4 regions of the Rhodopseudomonas sp. WA056 genome follow, and region 3 is predicted to be linked to each of the others. Evidence: riboswitches for the same ligand, from Rfam matches in the RefSeq annotation. Region 3 holds a riboswitch; each other region holds the start of a gene.

Evidence for each region. A riboswitch is a leader RNA that binds a small molecule or an ion and turns the genes downstream of it on or off. The one in region 3 is predicted to bind cobalamin.
Region 1: another riboswitch for cobalamin. It lies ahead of DU475_RS05550 (TonB-dependent receptor); the one in region 3 lies ahead of DU475_RS18600 (DUF1636 domain-containing protein).
Region 2: another riboswitch for cobalamin. It lies ahead of DU475_RS12535 (TonB-dependent receptor); the one in region 3 lies ahead of DU475_RS18600 (DUF1636 domain-containing protein).
Region 4: another riboswitch for cobalamin. It lies ahead of metE (5-methyltetrahydropteroyltriglutamate--homocysteine S-methyltransferase); the one in region 3 lies ahead of DU475_RS18600 (DUF1636 domain-containing protein).

Annotation. Positions count from the first base shown of each region.
Region 1 covers NZ_QPFS01000016.1:20,886-25,548, reverse strand. Annotated here, with positions in the region: gene DU475_RS05550 (TonB-dependent receptor) at 1-1,617, opposite strand, end outside; cobalamin riboswitch at 1,727-1,923, opposite strand; gene typA (translational GTPase TypA) at 2,350-4,173, shown strand; gene DU475_RS05540 (flavin monoamine oxidase family protein) at 4,280-4,663, shown strand, end outside.
Region 2 covers NZ_QPFS01000053.1:25,823-30,485, reverse strand. Annotated here, with positions in the region: gene DU475_RS12540 (hypothetical protein) at 1-207, opposite strand, end outside; gene DU475_RS12535 (TonB-dependent receptor) at 341-2,452, opposite strand; cobalamin riboswitch at 2,561-2,765, opposite strand; gene DU475_RS12530 (DUF938 domain-containing protein) at 2,898-3,614, shown strand; gene DU475_RS12525 (MFS transporter) at 3,690-4,663, shown strand, end outside.
Region 3 covers NZ_QPFS01000110.1:11,679-16,341, forward strand. Annotated here, with positions in the region: gene cobN (cobaltochelatase subunit CobN) at 1-703, opposite strand, end outside; gene cobW (cobalamin biosynthesis protein CobW) at 838-1,842, opposite strand; gene cobU (bifunctional adenosylcobinamide kinase/adenosylcobinamide-phosphate guanylyltransferase) at 1,846-2,376, opposite strand; gene DU475_RS18600 (DUF1636 domain-containing protein) at 2,373-2,804, opposite strand; cobalamin riboswitch at 2,913-3,110, opposite strand; gene cobT (nicotinate-nucleotide--dimethylbenzimidazole phosphoribosyltransferase) at 3,207-4,262, shown strand; partial or broken gene DU475_RS18610 (nitroreductase family protein) at 4,259-4,663, shown strand, end outside.
Region 4 covers NZ_QPFS01000024.1:3,941-8,603, forward strand. Annotated here, with positions in the region: gene DU475_RS07305 (MmgE/PrpD family protein) at 1-374, shown strand, start outside; gene prpC (bifunctional 2-methylcitrate synthase/citrate synthase) at 413-1,597, shown strand; gene prpB (methylisocitrate lyase) at 1,608-2,525, shown strand; cobalamin riboswitch at 2,704-2,898, shown strand; gene metE (5-methyltetrahydropteroyltriglutamate--homocysteine S-methyltransferase) at 3,004-4,663, shown strand, end outside.

The DNA.
Region 1 (4,663 bases), on a different contig from region 3:
GGTCGCATACTGGCCGTACAGCGACAGATCCGGAATCGGGTTGTACACCACACCGACCCGCCAGCTCGGCGCCGAGTAGGTCTTCTCGAAGCTGTTCGCCGGGGTGAGGAAATCGGTGCGCTCGACCGTCGGGTGATCGGAGCGGACGCCGCCGATCACCGCGAGCTGATCGGTCAGGCTGAGGCGGTTCTCGGCGAACAGACCGTATTGCGTCGTCTGGGTGTGGAAGCTCGGCCGGGTCGAGCTGACCCACAGGAAGTTGCCCGGATCGAAGCTGTAGGGGTTCACCGACGAATTGCCGGCATAAGGCGAGTTGTTGGTGTGGGTGAAGGTGATGCGGTTGACGTCGAAGCCGGCGACGAACTGGTTGGCGAGGCCGAACAGGTGGCCCTTGAAGGTGGTGTCGAAGCGATTGCCGACCTGCTCCTGGTCGTGGAAGATCTCGATATAGGAGCTGCGGTTGATGTTGCCGGTGGTCGGGCTGTAGGCGTAGCTCTCGACGTCCTTCCAGTGGCGGTGGCTGCTGAGATAATAGGTGACGTTCTTGACCGAGACGCCTTCGGCGACGTCCCACTCGGTCTTGAACTGGGTCCAGTTGTCGCGATAGCGGATGCTGGAGTCGCCGACATTGTAGTTCTTGAAACGCAGCGACTCGTCGATCCGGCCGTTCACCAGCGGCGTGCCGAAATAACGCGACGGGCTGCGGTCGGCATAATCTTCGCTCAGTGTGAAGGCGAGATTGTCGGCGGCCTGCACCCGCACCGAGCCCGACACCGCGACGTTCGACATTGTGTCACGATCCACCCAACCGTCCGACATGTTGCCGATCGCCGCCAGCCGATAGGTCACGTTCGAATTGATCGGGCCGCCTGAGTCGACGGCGAGGCGCCGCAGCAGATTGGTGTCCAGCGAGATCTCGGCCTCGTTGCGCTGCACGTCGAGCGGCTTCTTCGAGATCACGTTGACCGCGCCGCCGATCGCGCCTTCGCCGTACATCACCGAGGCCGGGCCGCGCAGCACCTCGATGCGCTGTGCCGTCCAGGTGTCGAACGGGAACGTCATGGTGCCCGAGCCGACATACATCCGGGTGCCGTCGTACAGCGACATCACGGTGCCGTTGCCGGTGAAGCCGCGGGTGGCGAAGGACAGGCCGCCATTGCCCGGGGCCGGGCTCGCGGTGAAGCCGGTGGCGTTCTGCGTCACCGCATCGATGACGTTGTGCTGGCCGCGCTCGGCGATGGTTTCGGCGCGAATCACCTCGACGCTGGCCGGCGTTTGCAGCGGCGTCAGGCCGAGCCGGCTGCCGGTCGAGGCCGGGGTGCCGAGATTGAAGGTGGGCGAAGTCGCCGCGCGGTTCGCCGCGGTCTCGACCGGCGCGGGGGCCGGGGCGGCGGCGGGACGCGACGCTGCGCGGCGCTGGCGCGACGATCCGGCATTGGCCGCCTGCCGCGGCTTCGACGGCCGTACGGTCTGGCCCTCGACCACGATCGGGTCGAGACCGCGCGGATTGGCCGAGGCGGTTTGCGCAAGACCGTCGACCGGCCAGAGCAGAGGGACGAGGGCGACAGACGACAGCAGGCGACGATTGCGCCCGAGAGGCAGAACGGCGGGAGTCATTTTCTTGGCTCGCGGCTAACGTGGCACGTCACCGCGAAACAGGTCTGCCGCAGCCTTCTTGCGGGCTACGGTTCGACACGCACCAGGACACCCCGCCCAATGTGTTCGCGTGTGACCACGACTGACGGCAGGTCTCCTGGCTCGCGGGTCGCCGCCATTCACCGCCTTCCCAGGACCAAAGCCCCAGTGGCGTGTGGCGAATGGCTCGCCGCTTACAGTTGCGGGGGCAGCCGCGGAATAGGGCCCGAAGACCCGCACCGCGTTCCCTATTGATCCCTTTCGGGAACCGTCGCTGGGCACGGTAGAAGACATCGGGCAACGCTGTCAACGAACGGGGAGAGAAAAATCCAATCGATCCGAGGGTTAGCGGCTGCACTATGGATTTACCTGTCAGAGCGACGATGAAGGTAACGTTATAACATTACCATTCTGGGTCAAGCCCTCCCGGCTGCTGGTCAGTCAGCCGACGCGCTGGTCCTCGACCACGCCCGCATCAAAGACGGTCTGTGCGGCCGCAACCGTCATTGTGATTTCGCGATTTCTGCGTATATTGCGTCGCAACGCGTGCTGGTGCCCGGTCCTGTTCGACCGGGCCTGTTTGTTGCGATTTCAGATTGCGATTGCCCGGCGCGTTTCAGACACAGGCTGGTTGCGGCGCGTCCTTTGGCGCATTCCGCAGTGTGCCTGTATCGCGCTGAATTCAGGCAACGCCCGCAGGACCGACAGAGAGCCATGACACTCCGTAATATCGCCATTATCGCCCACGTTGACCACGGCAAGACCACCCTGGTCGACAAGCTGCTGCAGCAGTCCGGTACCTATCGCGACAACCAGCGCCAGGTCGAACGGGCGATGGATTCGAACGATCTCGAACGCGAGCGCGGCATCACCATTCTGGCGAAGTGCACCTCGGTGGTCTGGGGCGACACTCACATCAACATCGTCGACACGCCCGGACACGCCGACTTCGGCGGCGAAGTCGAGCGCATCCTGTCGATGGTCGACGGCGTGATCGTGCTGGTCGACGCCGCCGAAGGCCCGATGCCGCAGACCAAATTCGTGGTCGGCAAGGCGCTGAAGCTCGGCCTCAAGCCGATCGTCGCGATCAACAAGGTCGACCGCTCCGACGCCCGCGTCACCGAAGTGGTCAACGAGGTGTTCGACCTGTTCGCCGCGCTCGACGCCACCGACGAACAGCTCGACTTCCCGATCCTGTACGGCTCCGGCAAGAACGGCTGGATGTCCGACAAGCCGGACGGCGACCACTCGGAAGGCATGAAGCCGCTGTTCGAGCTGGTGCTCAAGCATGTCCACGCCCCGGTGGTCGAGGAAGGCCCGTTCCGGCTGCTCGGCACCATCCTGGAAGCCAACCCCTATCTCGGCCGCATCATCACCGGCCGCATCGCGTCGGGCACGGTGAAGCCGAACCAGGCCGTCAAGGTGCTGTCGCGCGACGGCAAGCTGGTCGAGCAGGGCCGCATCAGCAAGATCCTGGCGTTTCGCGGCCTCGAGCGCGTGCCGCTCGATATCGCCGAAGCCGGTGACATCGTGGCGATCGCCGGCCTGACCAAGGGTACCGTCGCCGACACCTTCTGCGATCCGGCGGTCGATACCCCGATCCAGGCCCAGGCGATCGATCCGCCGACCGTGTCGATGTCGTTCATCGTCAACAACTCGCCGCTCGCCGGCACCGAAGGCGACAAGGTCACCAGCCGCCTGATCCGCGACCGCCTGCTCCGCGAGGCCGAGGGCAACGTCGCGCTGCGCGTCGTCGAATCCGCCGACAAGGACGCGATGGAAGTGTCGGGCCGCGGCGAATTGCAGCTCGCGATCCTGATCGAGAACATGCGCCGTGAAGGCTTCGAACTCAGCGTGTCGCGTCCGCGCGTGGTGCTGACCCGCGACGAGAACGGCCAGCTCCTCGAGCCGGTCGAGGAAGTCGTCATCGACGTCGACGAGGAGTTCTCCGGCGTCGTCGTGCAGAAGATGAGCGAGCGCAAGGCCGAGATGATCGAGATGCGGCCCTCGGGCGGCAATCGTCTGCGCCTGGTGTTCTACGCGCCGACCCGCGGCCTGATCGGTTACCAGGGCGAACTGATGACCGACACCAAGGGCACCGCGATCATGAACCGGCTGTTCCACGACTACCTGCCGTATCGCGGCGAGATCCAGGGCCGCCGCAACGGCGTGCTGATCTCCAACGATCAGGGCGAGGCGGTCGCCTACGCGATGTTCAAGCTGGAAGATCGCGGCCCGATGATGATCGAGCCGGGCTGGAAGGTCTACAAGGGCATGATCGTCGGCGAGCACACCCGCGACAACGATCTCGAGATCAACGTGCTCAAGGGCAAGCAGCTCACCAACATCCGCACCACCTCGAAGGACGAAGCGGTGCGCCTGACGCCGCCGATCCGGATGACGCTGGAAAAGGCGCTGGCCTATATCGAGGACGACGAGCTGGTCGAGATCACCCCGAAGTCGATCCGGCTGCGCAAGCGCCTGCTCGATCCCAACGAGCGCAAGCGCGCCGAAAAGAGCAAGCAGGCGGTCGCCTGATCGTCTGCCTCATTCTCTGATTTCCGATGCCCGGCCTTCGTGCCGGGCATCGTCGTTTCAGGGGCCCTGAGATCGAACCGCCGTCAGACCCGTGGTAGGATCGCGCATGCCGTCATCCAGCTTTCCGTCCTCGGTCGACATCGCGATCATCGGCGCCGGTGCGGCCGGCCTCGGCGCGGCGCGGGCGCTGGAGGGGGCGGGTGTCTCGGTGCTCGTGCTCGAAGCGCGGGACCGGATCGGCGGCCGGGCCTGGACCCGGATGGTGACGCCGGAGATCGCGTTCGACGTCGGCTGCGGCTGGCTGCATTCGGCCGACGAGAATTCCTTCGTCGGCATCGCCGGCCTGCTCGGCATCGGCATCGACAAGACCCATCCGCCGTGGAGCGAGGCGAGCTTCGGCGATGTGTTTCCGAAGCGCGACCGCGCCGCCTTCGGCAAGGCGCTCGATGCGTTCTACGAACGGGTCTGGCGCGCGGCGAAACACAAGACC
Region 2 (4,663 bases), on a different contig from region 3:
GCCTCGCTTGGTGGTCGAGGCCGTCGTCCTGGCGCGCTGGGTCTTGCCCGATGTCGCGGATTGCGGCATCGCGGCTTCGCGTGCGAGCCGCAGGGCGCGCAGGCGTGCCATATTGTCGAGGACCGCTTTGGCTGCGGCCTCGCGTTCGGTCTTTGCGCCGTCGCTTTCAGCGACGCCGCCGACTTTGTGATCGTCGTCGTTCGTCATTCTTCCAGTTCAATTGCAGTCCAATCGGGAGGCGGCGTGATAGCACGAAAAAAGCCTCCGAACAGCCTTTCGGCGAACGGAGGCTCTTCGACATTGGTTTCGCGTGTGAGCGGCGTGGAACGCCGCCGTGCGATCAGAAAGTCACACCCGCCTTGGCCAGATAGGTCCGGCCGGGCAGCGGATAGGCGCCGTAGCGGCCGGGCGTGAAGGTGCTGGCCACCGCATAGTCGTAGTATTGCGCGTTGAACAGGTTGATCACGCTCAGCGACCAGAAGAAATGGTCGATCTCGCCGCTCAGCTTGACGTCGACGGTGCCGTTGGCCGGGATCTTGACCTGGCTGTTGGCATTGTCGCTGTCCATGAAGCGACTGCTCCAGGCCCGCGCAGTGGCATCGAACACGACGTATTTCTGCCAGATGTTCCAGGTCACGCCGGCATTTGCCGTATAGCGCGACACCAGCGGCACGTCGTTGCCGGAGAACGGCCCTTCGCGAAAGGTCGCGCGGGTGTAGGCCGCGCCGCTGCGCAGCAACAGCGAGTCGCTGATGCGGAGCGAAGAGCTGGTTTCGCCGCCATAACGGCGGGTCGGATCGAGATTGGTGTTGTAGAAGTTGACGGGATCGTAGCGGATCTCGTTGGTCAGATCCATGTTGTAGACGCTCGTCTGCATCTCGAACGGACCTGACTTGATGCGGAAGCCGCCTTCGACATCCACCGAGGTCTGGGTCTTGAGCGCGAAGGTGCCTGGGATCGGATTGAAGAACGCGTCGTAGGACGGTCCGGAGGCGACACGTTCGTCGACATTCGGGGTGCGGAACGCACGAGCGGCGCGGGCGAACACGCTGAACACATCGTTGAAGCGATGCTCGAGGCCGACGTGCAGGGCATGCTGGGTCTCGGTGCTGTTCAGCGGCAGCGCCTGCGCTTCGCCGAAATAACCGGGCGCCAGCGGATTGAGTCGGTCGCTAGCCTCGACTTTCACGCTCTGCACCCGGCCGCCATAGGAGAAGTCGGTGGTCGGCAGGACGGCGATGGTCTGCTGCCAATAGCCGGCCAGGGTCTTCTGAGACAGGTTGTAGACGTGAACCGGCGGCGTGCCGCGATACTGGCCGCGGTCGGAATCATAGGTCGCGTCGTAATAGTCGAGGCCGGTGAGGATCTTCGACGGCAGGCCGAAGAACGCGTTCTTGATGCTCAGCCGCGGCGTGATCGACCAGGTCCGTAGATGTGCGTCGAATGCGCTGGCGCGGGAACTCAACAGCGGCAAGCTGCCGAAATAGCCGGCCTGCTGACGCTTGTCGCGAACGCCGCCGTCGACGATCAGTTCGGCACCGTCCCACAGTGATTTGGTGAAGCCGGCGGTGATGTTGGCGCCCTGCTTGTCCGCATAGTCGAACGGCGTGTTGGTGCCGCGGCGGTCGGTCTGGAGCTGGTTGACGCCGATCGACGGATCGACGGTGCGGGAGCCGGGCAGGCCGAGATGCTGGTCGTCGCCGGAGATATTGAGGAAGGCGCTGAGATCGGCGGTGGTGTAGCGCAGTTCGCCGAGCGCGTTGTTCTGTTCCAGCGCGTTGTTGGCGCGGTAACCGTCGGTACGGACGTGATTGGCGAAGGCCGACGTTGACCATGGGCCAGAATTGAAAGCCGCCGACACCGCAGCGAGGCGCTGGTTGAATGAACCGACGCCGCCTTCGGCGCGGAACGTTGCGGGTGGGCCGCCGGCACCGGTCTTGGTGACGATGTTGATGACGCCGCCGACAGCATTGTCGCCGTACAGCACCGCACCGCTGCCGCCGCGAGTGATCTCGATACGCTCGATCGATTGCAGCGGGAGGCTCGACAAGTCGATGCCCTGCAGATCGAGGTCGTTGAGACGGCGGCCGTTGATCAGGAACAACGTGTTTGAGGTTGCGGTGGCGCCGAAGCCTCGCAGATCGACCGAGGAGCCGGTGCCGTTGACGCCACCGTACAGCGACGTGCTCTGCACACCGGGCGTCTGCGCGATGATGTCCTGCACGGTTTGGGCCGGTGAACGAGCGATGTCTTCGGCGGTGATCACTGTGCTCGACGTTCCGACGATGGCGTTGGAGGTGCGGGTCGCGGTGGCGCTGACGACGATCTCCGGCAGCACGTCCTGCGCGGTGGCAGGCGTGATGAGCGAAAGTGAAGGCACCAGAATCGTGGAGGCGAGAAGCGCGCGCGAAAGGGCGGAGCAGGGCCGCGGCGCGGCGGGACGGGAATGCATGGGATCAACCTCGGCTGACGTCTGTGGCACGTCACAGCGAACGAGGTCTCACCGGCTTGTTCGGAAGCGGTGAAGACAATGCCTGCAATTCCCGGCCGGCAACTTCGCGTGTGACCACGAATGACGGCAGGTCTCCTGGCTCGCGGTTGATCTTCCGTCGCCTTCCCAGGACCGAGGTTCCCAGTGGCATCCGACGAAAGACGATCCGCTTACAGTTGCGGGAACAGCTACGGCCTAGAACGCGAAAGTGTCTGCGTCCGCACCGTATTCCCTTTTCATCCCCTTTCGGGAAACCGTCGCCTCCATCTAGGAGTCCCGGGATTCGCGAGTCAATTCGCCGATGGCGGCGAACAGGCCCAATCGTGGTCGGATTGTGACCGGCTGTGACTTGCGTGTAACAGCCGGGTCTGTACACCTCGCACGATAGCGGATGCGGCAGGTGGCGATGGCGGAGTTCGTGGTGGAGTTCGGCAAGGATGGACGGCGCGTCGAGCCCGACGGCCGGCTCGATGCCGCTGCGTTTCATCGTAATGACGCGCCGATCCGCGCCGTGCTGGCCCGGCTGCTCGCCGGCCGGCAGGGCGACGTGCTCGAAGCCGGCAGCGGCACCGGCCAGCATATTGCCGCACTGGCGCGCGAGCATCCGTCGATCGTGTGGTGGCCGAGCGATCTCAACGACCGGCATCTGGAGAGTATTGCCGCGTGGCGTGCCGATGCGGCGCTGGCCAATCTGCGGCCGCCGCAGCGGATCGATCTGGCCGATCCCGCCTGGTCGGTCGCGCCGGTGGAGGGAACCGCACCCGGGCCGCTGCTGGCGCTGTTTTGCGCCAACGTCGTGCACATCGCGCCGTGGCGCGTCGCCGAAGGGCTGCTGGCCGGCGCCGGCAGGCTGCTGCGCCACGACGGGATGCTGGTGCTGTACGGGCCGTTCAAGCAGGACGGCAGGCACACCGCGCTCAGCAATGCGGTGTTCGACACCAGCCTGCGCGACGCCAATCCGGAATGGGGCGTGCGCGACGTGGCGGATCTGGAACGCCTGGCTGCCGGCGCCGGTCTGACGCTGAGCGAGATCGTCGAGATGCCGGCCAACAACCTGATCCTGGTGTTTGTACGGGCAAAACCGGCGGGGGCCGATGCGGCCGGCGGTGCTGCGGCGGGTTGATCGCGCCCGGCCCGGCCCTATGATGCGCGCGCAATCGCCGGCCGGTGTCGGCCGGCGCGAGGAGAATCCCCGCCGATGGTCGATGCGACGGCCAACGACATCGTCGAAGACGATGCCCGTGCCCGTTCCAATGTGGTGCGGCTGGTCGCGGCGCAGGCGCTGACCGGCGCCAACGCCGCGGTGATCTTCGCCACCGGCTCGATCATCGGCGCCCAGCTCGCGCCGCAGATGTCGCTCGCCACCGTGCCGCTGTCGATGTACGTGCTCGGCCTCGCCGCCGGCACGCTGCCGACCGGTTGGATCGCGCGGGTCTACGGCCGGCGCGTCGCCTTCATGATCGGCACCGGCTGCGGCGCGCTCACCGGCGTGCTCGGCGCCGTCGCCATCCTGTACGGCTCGTTCCTGCTGTTCTGCGTCGCGACGTTCATCGGCGGGCTCTACGCCGCGGTGTCGCAGTCCTACCGGTTTGCCGCCGCCGACGGCGCCAGCGCGGCCTATCGGCCTAAGGCGGTGTCGTGGGTGATGGCCGGCGGGGTGTTCGCCGGCGTGCTCGGTCCGCAGCTCGTGCAATGGACCATGGACGTCTGGCAGCCCTATCTGTTCGCGTTCTCCTATGTGGTGCAGGCGGCGATCGCGCTGATCGCCATGGCGGTGCTGTGGGGCGTCGATGCGCCGAGGCCGAAGCCGGCCGAACGCGCCGGCGGCCGCCCGCTGCTGGAGATCGTGCGGCAGCCGCGCTTCATCGCAGCGGCGCTGTGCGGCGCGATCGCCTATCCGATGATGAATTTGGTGATGACCTCGGCGCCGCTGGCGATGCAGATGTGCGGGCTGAGCGTCGGCGATTCCAATTTCGGCCTGCAATGGCACATCGTGGCGATGTACGCGCCGAGCTTCGTCACCGGCTCGCTGATCATCAAGTTCGGCGCGCCGCGCGTGGTCGCGGCCGGCCTGGTCCTGGAGGCGCTCGGCGCCGGCATCGGCCTCACCGGCGTCACCGCCCCGCACTTCTGGGCGACGCTGTTCGTGATCGGGGTCGGCTGGAACCTGGC
Region 3 (4,663 bases):
AGCGCGCATCCTTCAAGCTGGTCACGAAGATGCAGGTTGGATCGAAGTCACGCGCGGCGAGAGCGTCACGCAGCGCCGCAATCGCCGCGGTATCGCCGCTCGCCGCCAGGGCACGATAGAAGATCACCAGCGCGCGGCGGCGCTGCGATGGGGGCGGCTCGGCCGGCCAGAAACCAGCGGCCGGCATCGGCCGCGGCGGCGGCGGGCAGTCGTCACGCAGGATCATCCAGGCGGCGTAGCGCAGCGCCAGGCGAATATTGTCGGCACCACCCTCACTGCAATAGCGCCACAGCGCGTGAGCGTCGTCGAGATCGGCGGTGCTGCGCGCAGCCAGCTCCGCGTTCCACTCCATCTCACCCGGAATGCAGACGAACTGTGCGCCACGCGCCAGCGCATCGCGCCGCAGGCTGTCGACGCCGTGCGGCCAATAGGCCTCGCCGCCAAGCATCCGCAGGATGACCAGCTTGGCCTTCGCCAGCGTGCGCTCGACATAGAGATCAACCGACGCCGGATGGCCGAGCGCCAGGAAATTGGTGAGCTGGAGGGTCGGATAGTCGTCCGGCATCGCGTCGCGCGCCGCGCCGAACGCTGCCAGATCGCTGTCGGCCGCCGACAGCACCACGATATCGGCCGTCGCCTGACCAAGATCGCGCGCAACGTCGCCGTCGTCGATGCTGACGCTGGTGTCGAGCTTCAGGTGCATACGAGGGGCCTTGGTGGCACGAGCACCGCGCTCTCCCCGTCATTGCGAGGAGCGAAGCGACGAAGCAATCCAGCTCCCGGTCCGGAGCTCCTGGATTGCTTCGCTTCGCTCGCAATGACGGAAGACGACATGAACTACCCCGCCAGCGCGCGGCGGGCGGCGTCGGCATCGAAGCCTTTGAGGCCGATCACCACCAGATGGTCCGGGCGCTCGGCGTCGGGACGGGCGAAAGCGAGATCGATCCGCGAGCCGACCGCCTGCACCACGACCGGGGCCGGCTTGCCGGCGACACGGGCATGGCCCTTGACGCGCAGCACGCCGTCGAGCCCGAGCGCATCGCCGACCCGCGCCTTCATGGCGTCCAGCGTCTCCGCCGGCTGCGGGGTGATCACCAGCGAGTCGAAATCATCGTGATCGTGTTCCTCGCCTTCGGCGTGATGGCCAGTGCGGGATGCAAGATCATTCTCGGCTTCGGCATCGAGCCCGATCAGCACCGACGGCGCCAGCGTGCCATGCGACCGCACGATGCGGACGTTCGGCCGTACCCGGCTCGCCAGCTTGGCCTCGAGCGCGGCAAGCTGATCGGGCGCCACCAAATCGCTCTTCGACAGCACCACCAGATCGGCGCAGGCGAGCTGATCCTCGAACACTTCCTCGATCGGATCGTCATGCGTGGCGTCGCGCTGCGCCTTCACGGCGTCGTCGTCGAGCGGCACGCGCCCTTCGCTCAGCGCCAGCGCGTCGACCACCGTGACGACGCCGTCGGCGGTGGCGCGGGTCTTCACTGCCGGCCAGGCGAACGCCTTGAGGAGAGGCTGCGGCAGCGCCAGGCCGGAGGTCTCGATCACGATCGCGTCGAGCGGCGTGTCTCGGTTCAGCAGCTTCTCCATGGTCGGGATGAAATCATCGGCCACGGTGCAGCAGATGCAGCCGTTGGTCAGCTCGACGATGTCGCCCGGTGCGCACACCGACGCGCCGCAATCCTCGACCAGCGAGCCGTCGAAACCGGCATCGCCGAATTCATTGACGATCACCGCGATGCGGCGGCCGCTCGACTGATTGAGCAGCGCGCGCAGCAGCGTAGTCTTGCCGGCGCCAAGAAAACCGGTGAGCACCGTGACGGGAACGCGGTCGGTCATGAACTACTCTCCTGTTTGGCGTTTCAGCCACAGCGGCAGGCCGGCGGCGATGAAGGCGACGTCGGGCACGGCTGCGGCGACGGTCTGGTTGAGACGGCCCTGCGCGTCGCGGAAGGCGCGGCCGAGCGGCGTCTCCGGCACCAGGCCGAGGCCGACTTCGTTGGAGACGAGCACGATCGGACCGGCGGCGACGCCGAGATAGCGCGCCAGCCGCCTCGCCTCGACCTCGGGATCGCGACCGGCTTCCATCAGATTGAACAGCCACAGCGTCAGGCAATCGACCAGCACCGCGCGGCCACGGCCGGCATGCTGGGTCAGCGCATCGACCAGCCCAAGCGGCTCCTCGATCGTGGTCCAGCCATCGCCGCGGCGGGCGCGGTGATGCGCGATCCGGTCGGACATTTCGTCGTCGCTGGCGGTCGCGGTGGCCAGATAAATCTTAGCGTGGCCGCTGCTGGTGACCAGCCGTTCGCCGAACACCGATTTGCCGGAACGCGCGCCGCCGAGCACCAGGGTGGAGATCAGCGCGCTCATGCCGGCGCCCGCCCATCGTCGGGCGACCATTGCGGCGGCGGCAGGCGGACGAGCGTGCTCTTGCGCAGGAGTTCCGGACGCTGCCGCCATGGCACCAGGCCGTAGTGACTATCCTGATAGGAGGCCACGAACGTCGCCACCGCGTCGGCGCCGCTGGCACCGTCGAGATCGCCGAACACGAAGGTGTAGCCGCCCGCACTCGACACCGCGACAGTCGCGGCGCGCTTGCACGCGGACAGACACTGCACGGCGCGCACCTGCACCGAACCGGCGTCCGCCAGCGCGGCGCGGACCGCCTCCAGCATCGGAGCGCCGACGGCGACGCCGTCGATCGTCTTGCAGGTGGTGCAGACGCTGACCATCACCGGCGCGCCAGGCAGCACGCGCGGCGGATCGGCGCTCACATCGGCATGGGGCTCGGAATCCATCGGGCTCGAATCATCGCGTCAGCTATCGAGCTTTGTCGGAACGCGCGGGAGAGGCCTTTGCCGTCCGCACTGCTTCCGTCCGGTGCACCCCGCCCCGACGACGCCTTCAAAGCACAATACGCGATGGCAGGTCTCCTGGCTCGCGAGTCGCCGCCATTCGCCGCCTTCCCAGGATTTCCCAGTGGCCTCGGCGATGGCTCGTCGCTTACAGTTGCGGGGGCAGCTCCGGGATCGAGACGCACCGCGTCTCCCACCGGCTTCCCTTTTCACCTTCCTTACGGAAGGACCATCGCGGCGCACGCTAGCTGCGACGCTGTTGCGGGTCAACAACGCGAAGGTGGTGTTGACCGGACTTGCGCGGTTACGTCAGTTGCGCGCCTTGCCGAACCAAAGGACCATCCGATGCCGACCGACACCCTCGTCACCTGGCAGCCGCCCTCGATCACCCCGGTCGACCCGACGCTGAAAGCAACCTTGCGGGCGCGGGTGGACGGCAAGGCCAAGCCGCTCGGCTCGCTCGGGCGGATCGAAGACCTCGCGATCGAGCTGGCTTTGATGCGACATCCGCAGCCGCCGCGCGCCGACAACGCGGTGCTGATGGTGTTCGCCGGCGACCACGGCCTGACCGAAGAAGGCGTGTCGCAATATCCGTCCGCCGTGACGGTGGCGATGGTGATGACCTATCTGGCCGGCAAGGCCACCGCCAATGCGTTCGCGGCGGCCAACCATGTCGATGTCCGGGTGATCGATGCCGGCGTCGCCGCCGAACTGCCGAAACATCCCGACCTGATCGACGCCAAGATCCGGATGGGAACAGCCAACGCGGCGCGTCAGCCGGCGATGAGCATCGCGGAGGCCTGCCAGGCGCTCGATCGCGGCGCCGAGCTGGCGCGTGCCGAGATCGCTGCGGGCGCGGACGTGATCGCGCTCGGCGAAATGGGGATCGGCAATACGGCTTCATCGTCGTTGCTGCTGCATCGGCTCGGTCCGGCCCCGCTCGACCAGAGCATCGGCATCGGCGCCGGCCAGGACGCCGACGGGATGGTCAAGAAGAAGGCGGCGATCGAAAAGGCGGCGATGCGCAGCACCGCCACCGCACCGCTCGAAGTGCTGGCCGAATTCGGCGGGCTGGAGATCGCCATGATGGCCGGCGCGGTGCTGGGCGCCGCCGCGCAGCGCCGTCCGGTGATCGTCGACGGCTTCATCGCCACCGCCGCGGCGCTGGTCGCGGTGCGGCTGGCGCCGGAAGCCCGCGACTATTGCGTATTCGCCCACCGCTCCGCCGAGCGCGGCCACGATCTCGCGCTGCAGGCGATGGATGCCGCGCCGCTGCTCGATCTGCGGCTGCGGCTCGGCGAAGGCACCGGGGCGATCCTTGCGGTGCCGCTGCTGCGCGCCGCTTCGCGGCTGCTCACCGACGTCGCCGATCTCTCCGACGTGCTCGCAGGCAAACTATGAGCTCGACGCTGAACAGACTGGTGGCGATGACCGATCCGGCCGAGATCGCCGCCGCCAACGCCAATCCGCCGGTGTTCGATGAAGCGTTTCGCGACAAATTCGCCGAACTGATCGCGTGGCGCCGCGACGTCCGCCGCTTCAAGACCGATTCCGTGGCGCCGGAGCTGATCGAACAACTGCTCGATCTGGCCCAGCTTGCCCCCTCGGTCGGCAACAGCCAGCCGTGGCGCTGGATCAGCGTCGACTCGGCCGAGACGCGGGCGCGGATCCGCGCCAACTTCCTGCGCTGCAACGAGGTGGCAGCGACCGCGTATCAGGGCGACCGTGCGGCGCTGTACGCTAAACTCAAACTCGAAGGCATCGACGTCGCGCCGCGGCAGTTCGCGCTGTTCTGCGATCGC
Region 4 (4,663 bases), on a different contig from region 3:
GGCACAAGGTGTCGACGGTGGAAGATCCGGAATGGACGCGGCGCTATCACAGCCGCGATCCGAAGGAGAAGGCGTTCGGCGCCCGCGTCGTGGTCACCCTCGACGACGGATCGATCGTCGAGGATCAGATCGCCGTCGCCGATGCGCATCCGTTCGGGCGCCGGCCGTTCCGCCGCGAGCAGTATGTCGGCAAGTTCCGCACCCTGGCGGACGGCGTCGTCGAGCAGTCGGAGCAGGACCGTTTCCTCGAACTCGTCGACCGGCTGCCCGAGTTGAGCTCGGCCGAGCTCGGCGGACTGAGCTTCGCTGTCGCGCCGTTCCGGCTCGGGGTGGCGTCGCCGGCCGGCATCTTCGATTGGAAGTCCGGATCGTAAGCTGGGGCCGAACAATTCTAATCACCAGGGAGGAAGCAATGACAGACCACGCGATTGCGCGTCACAGCGCTCCGCCGAAGAAGTCCGTCGCGTTGTCCGGCGTCATCGCCGGCAACACCGCGCTGTGCACGGTCGGGCGAACCGGAAACGATCTGCACTATCGGGGGTACGACATTCTCGACATGGCGGAGACCTGCGAGTTCGAAGAGATCGCGCATCTTCTGGTGCACGGGTCCCTGCCGACGGTCGCGGAACTGGCCGCCTACAAGGCCAGACTGCGAAGCCTGCGCGGGCTGCCGGCGGCGGTGCGCAGTGCCCTCGAAGCACTGCCGGCGGCGGCGCATCCGATGGATGTGATGCGCTCCGGGGTGTCCTCGCTCGGCTGCGTTCTGCCGGAAGCGGGCGACCTCAATCATCCGGGGGCGCGTGACATTGCCGACCGGCTGTTGGCCTCGTTCGGCTCGATGCTGCTGTACTGGTACCACTTCGCCCACACCGGCCGCCGCATCGAGGTCGAGACCGACGACGACAGCATCGGCGGTCACTTTCTGCATCTGCTGCACCGGACCAAACCGCGAGAGTCCCACGTCCGCGCGATGCATACTTCGCTGAACCTGTATGCCGAGCACGAGTTCAACGCCTCGACCTTCACGGCGCGCTGCATCGCCGGGACCGGCGCCGACTTCTACTCGGCGATCGCCGGCGCGATCGGAGCGCTGCGTGGTCCCAAGCACGGCGGCGCCAACGAAGCGGCGTTCGAAATCCAGAAGCGATACGCGACTCCCGAGGAGGCGGAGGCCGACATCCGCCGTCGAGTGGCTGCGAAGGAGGTGGTGATCGGGTTCGGCCACCCGGTCTACACCATCGCCGACCCGCGCAACCGCGTGATCAAGGAAGTCGCGCGGCGGCTTTCGGTCGAGGCCGGATCGGTGAAGATGTTCGAGATCGCCGACCGGATCGAGGCGGTGATGCACGAATCCAAGAAGATGTTTGCCAATCTCGACTGGTTCAGCGCCGTCTCCTATCACGCGATGGGCGTGCCGACCTCGCTGTTCACGCCGTTGTTCGTGATCTCACGGACGGCGGGATGGAGCGCCCACATCATCGAGCAGCGGCAGGACAACAAGATCATCCGCCCGACCGCGAACTACGTCGGACCGGAGAATCGTCTGTTCGTGCCGATCGAACAACGCGGCCACGCGCCGTCTTCTTGTCATGCCTGAAAGTGAAACCATGCCGTATCTCGTTGCTGCCGATCTCCCCACCGACCCCGCAGGCGTGCGGTTCCGCTCGCTGATCGAGCGCGGCGGCATCGTCCGGATGCCGGGCGCGCACAATGGCATGGCCGCACTGCAGGCGCGTGCCGCCGGCTTCGAGGCGTTGTATCTGTCGGGCGCCGCGATGACCGCGTCGATGGGGATTCCCGACCTCGGGATGATCACGGTCGACGAGGTGGCGTTCTTCATCCGGCAGATCGCGCGGGCAGGCGGCCTTCCCACCCTGGTCGATGGCGACACCGGGTACGGCGAGGCCCTCAACGTCATGCACATGGTCCGCACCTTCGAGGATGCCGGCGCGGGGGCGGTTCATATCGAGGATCAGCTCCTGCCGAAGAAGTGCGGCCATCTCAACGACAAGAAGCTCGCCGACGCGAACGACATGGCCGCCAAGGTCGCCGCCGCGGCGAAGGCGCGACGACATCTCTATCTGATCGCACGGACTGACGCGGCGGCGAGCGAAGGCATCGACGGCGCGGTGGCGCGCGCCAGGCTGTACATCGAGGCCGGAGCCGACGCGATCTTTCCCGAGGCGCTGACCACGGCCGAGATGTTCCGCGAATTCGCTGCTCGGATGCCGGGCGTGCCGCTGCTCGCCAACATGACCGAATTCGGCCGGACTCCGTTCTTCACCGCCGACGAGTTTCAGCAGATGGGCTACCGGATGGTGATCTGGCCGGTGTCGTCGCTGCGCGTCGCCAACAAGGCGCAACAGAAGCTCTATGCGACGTTGCGGCGGGACGGCAGCACGCAAGCGATGCTCGGCGAGATGCAGACCCGCGCCGAGCTGTACGACACGCTCGGGCTCGACCGCTTCGAGGCGCTGGATGCGTCGATCGTTCGATCGATCGCGCCGGCGTCGGCCGGATCATAGGCGAGAGACGGAATCGGCGGGTAGCAAGCCGATGTCGCGTCCCGAGCGGCGGAAGCTGATAGCTCCGGTTCGGTAGGACAGAGTCTTTCTGCCTGTTGCTGCGCGTCTTGCGCGGGGGAAACTAATTAGTTGAGATGATCGAAGCGTGGATCGCTTGACAGCCTTGGATCATCCTCGCCATAGTGATCGCCGTCGAGGTTCTTCGGATCGTATCGTCCGGAGCTAAGAGGGAAGCCGGTGCAAGGCCGGCGCTGCCCCCGCAACTGTCAGCGGCGAGCCGACGTTCAGCAAAGCCACTGGGAGCGATCCCGGGAAGGTCGAACGAAGGCGATGACCCGCGAGCCAGGAGACCTGCCTCGTCGAACGAAACGTCCACGGGCGGGGTGCCCCGGTGGTGCGCTTGTGGCCCCGCCGTGCTTGCGGTTCGGGGAATCATGCCGCGTCGCTAGGCCTTGCCCCCAACTTTTGGGGTTGAGCCATGTCTTCTCTCACAACTACTACGTCTCTTGCCGTCGCCACACTCGGCACACCGCGGATCGGGCCGCGGCGCGAGCTGAAATCCGCACTCGAAAGTTTCTGGGCCGGCAAGTCGACGGAAGCCGACCTGCTGCGAGTTGCGGCCGCGTTGCGCGCGGCGAACTGGGCGCGGCAAAAAGCGCGCGGCGTCAGCGTGATTCCGTCGAACGACTTCTCGCTCTACGATCAGGTCCTCGACACCAGCGTGATGGTCGGCGCGATTCCCGAGATCTATGGGTGGAGAGGGGGGCCGGTCTCACTTGCTACCTATTTCGCCATGGCGCGCGGCACCCAGGCCGAAATCGCAGGGCATGGTTGCGCCAATGGTCATCACCACGGCGATTCTGCACCGCAGGGCGTCCCGGCGCAGGAGATGACCAAGTGGTTCGACACCAACTACCACTACATGGTGCCTGAATTTTCCGCCGGGCAGAGCTTCCAGCTCGTATCGCTCAAGCCGCTCGAGGAATATCGCGAGGCCAAGGCGCTCGGCTACGACACCCGTCCGGTGCTGCTCGGGCCGGTCACCTATCTGAAGCTCGGCAAGTGCGCGGATGCCGACTTCGACGTCCTGTCGCTGCTGTCGAAGCTGGTGCCGGTCTACATCGAGATCCTCGGCCGGCTCGCGGCGGAGGGGGCGAAGTGGGTTCAGCTCGACGAGCCGGCGCTGGTGCTCGATCTCGACGATCGCGAGCGCCTGGCGTTTCGCGATGCCTACGGCCAGATCGCGCGCGAGCTGCCGCATCTCGATATCATGCTGACGACCTATTTCGGCGGGCTCGGCGACAATCTCGAGACCGCGCTGGCGCTACCGATCGCGGGTCTGCATCTCGACCTGGTGCGGGCGCCGAAGCAGATCAACGCTGTGATCGCGAAGGGTCCGAAGGATCTGGTGCTGTCGCTCGGCATTATCGACGGGCGCAATGTCTGGCGCGCTGATTTGCCCGATCTGCTCGATCGCCTCGAACCGATCGTGCAGCAGCGTGGGCTCGACCGCGTGCAACTGGCGCCGTCGTGTTCGCTGCTGCATGTGCCGGTCGATCTCGAACTCGAAGCCGGCCTCGATCCGGACCTGAAGAGCTGGCTGTCGTTCTCGCTGCAGAAGATGGGCGAGCTGTCGACACTGGGCAGGGCCTTGAGCGGCGACCGGGCCGCGGTGCACGACCAGTTGTCCGCCTCGGCCAAGGCGGCCGCGACGCGGCGCAAGTCGCCCAAAGTGCACGACGTCGCGGTGATCGGCCGCGCCGCGGCGGTGACCGACGCGATGATCCATCGCAACAGCGGGTTTGCTGCGCGTGCGACATTGCAGCATCAGCGGCTACAGCTGCCGGCGTTTCCGACTACCACGATCGGGTCGTTTCCGCAGACCGCCCAGATCCGCCAGGTCCGCGCCGCTCATGCCAAGGGCGCGATCTCGGATGCGGACTACAACACGTTCCTGCGCGGCGAGACCGCCCGGGCGATTCAGTGGCAGGAGAAGGTCGGCCTCGACGTCCTGGTCCACGGCGAGTTCGAACGCAACGATATGGTGCAGTATTTCGGCGAGCAACTCTCCGGCTTCGCCTTCACCAAGGAGGGGTGGGTGCAGAGCTATGGCTCGCGCTGCGTGCGGCCGCCGATCC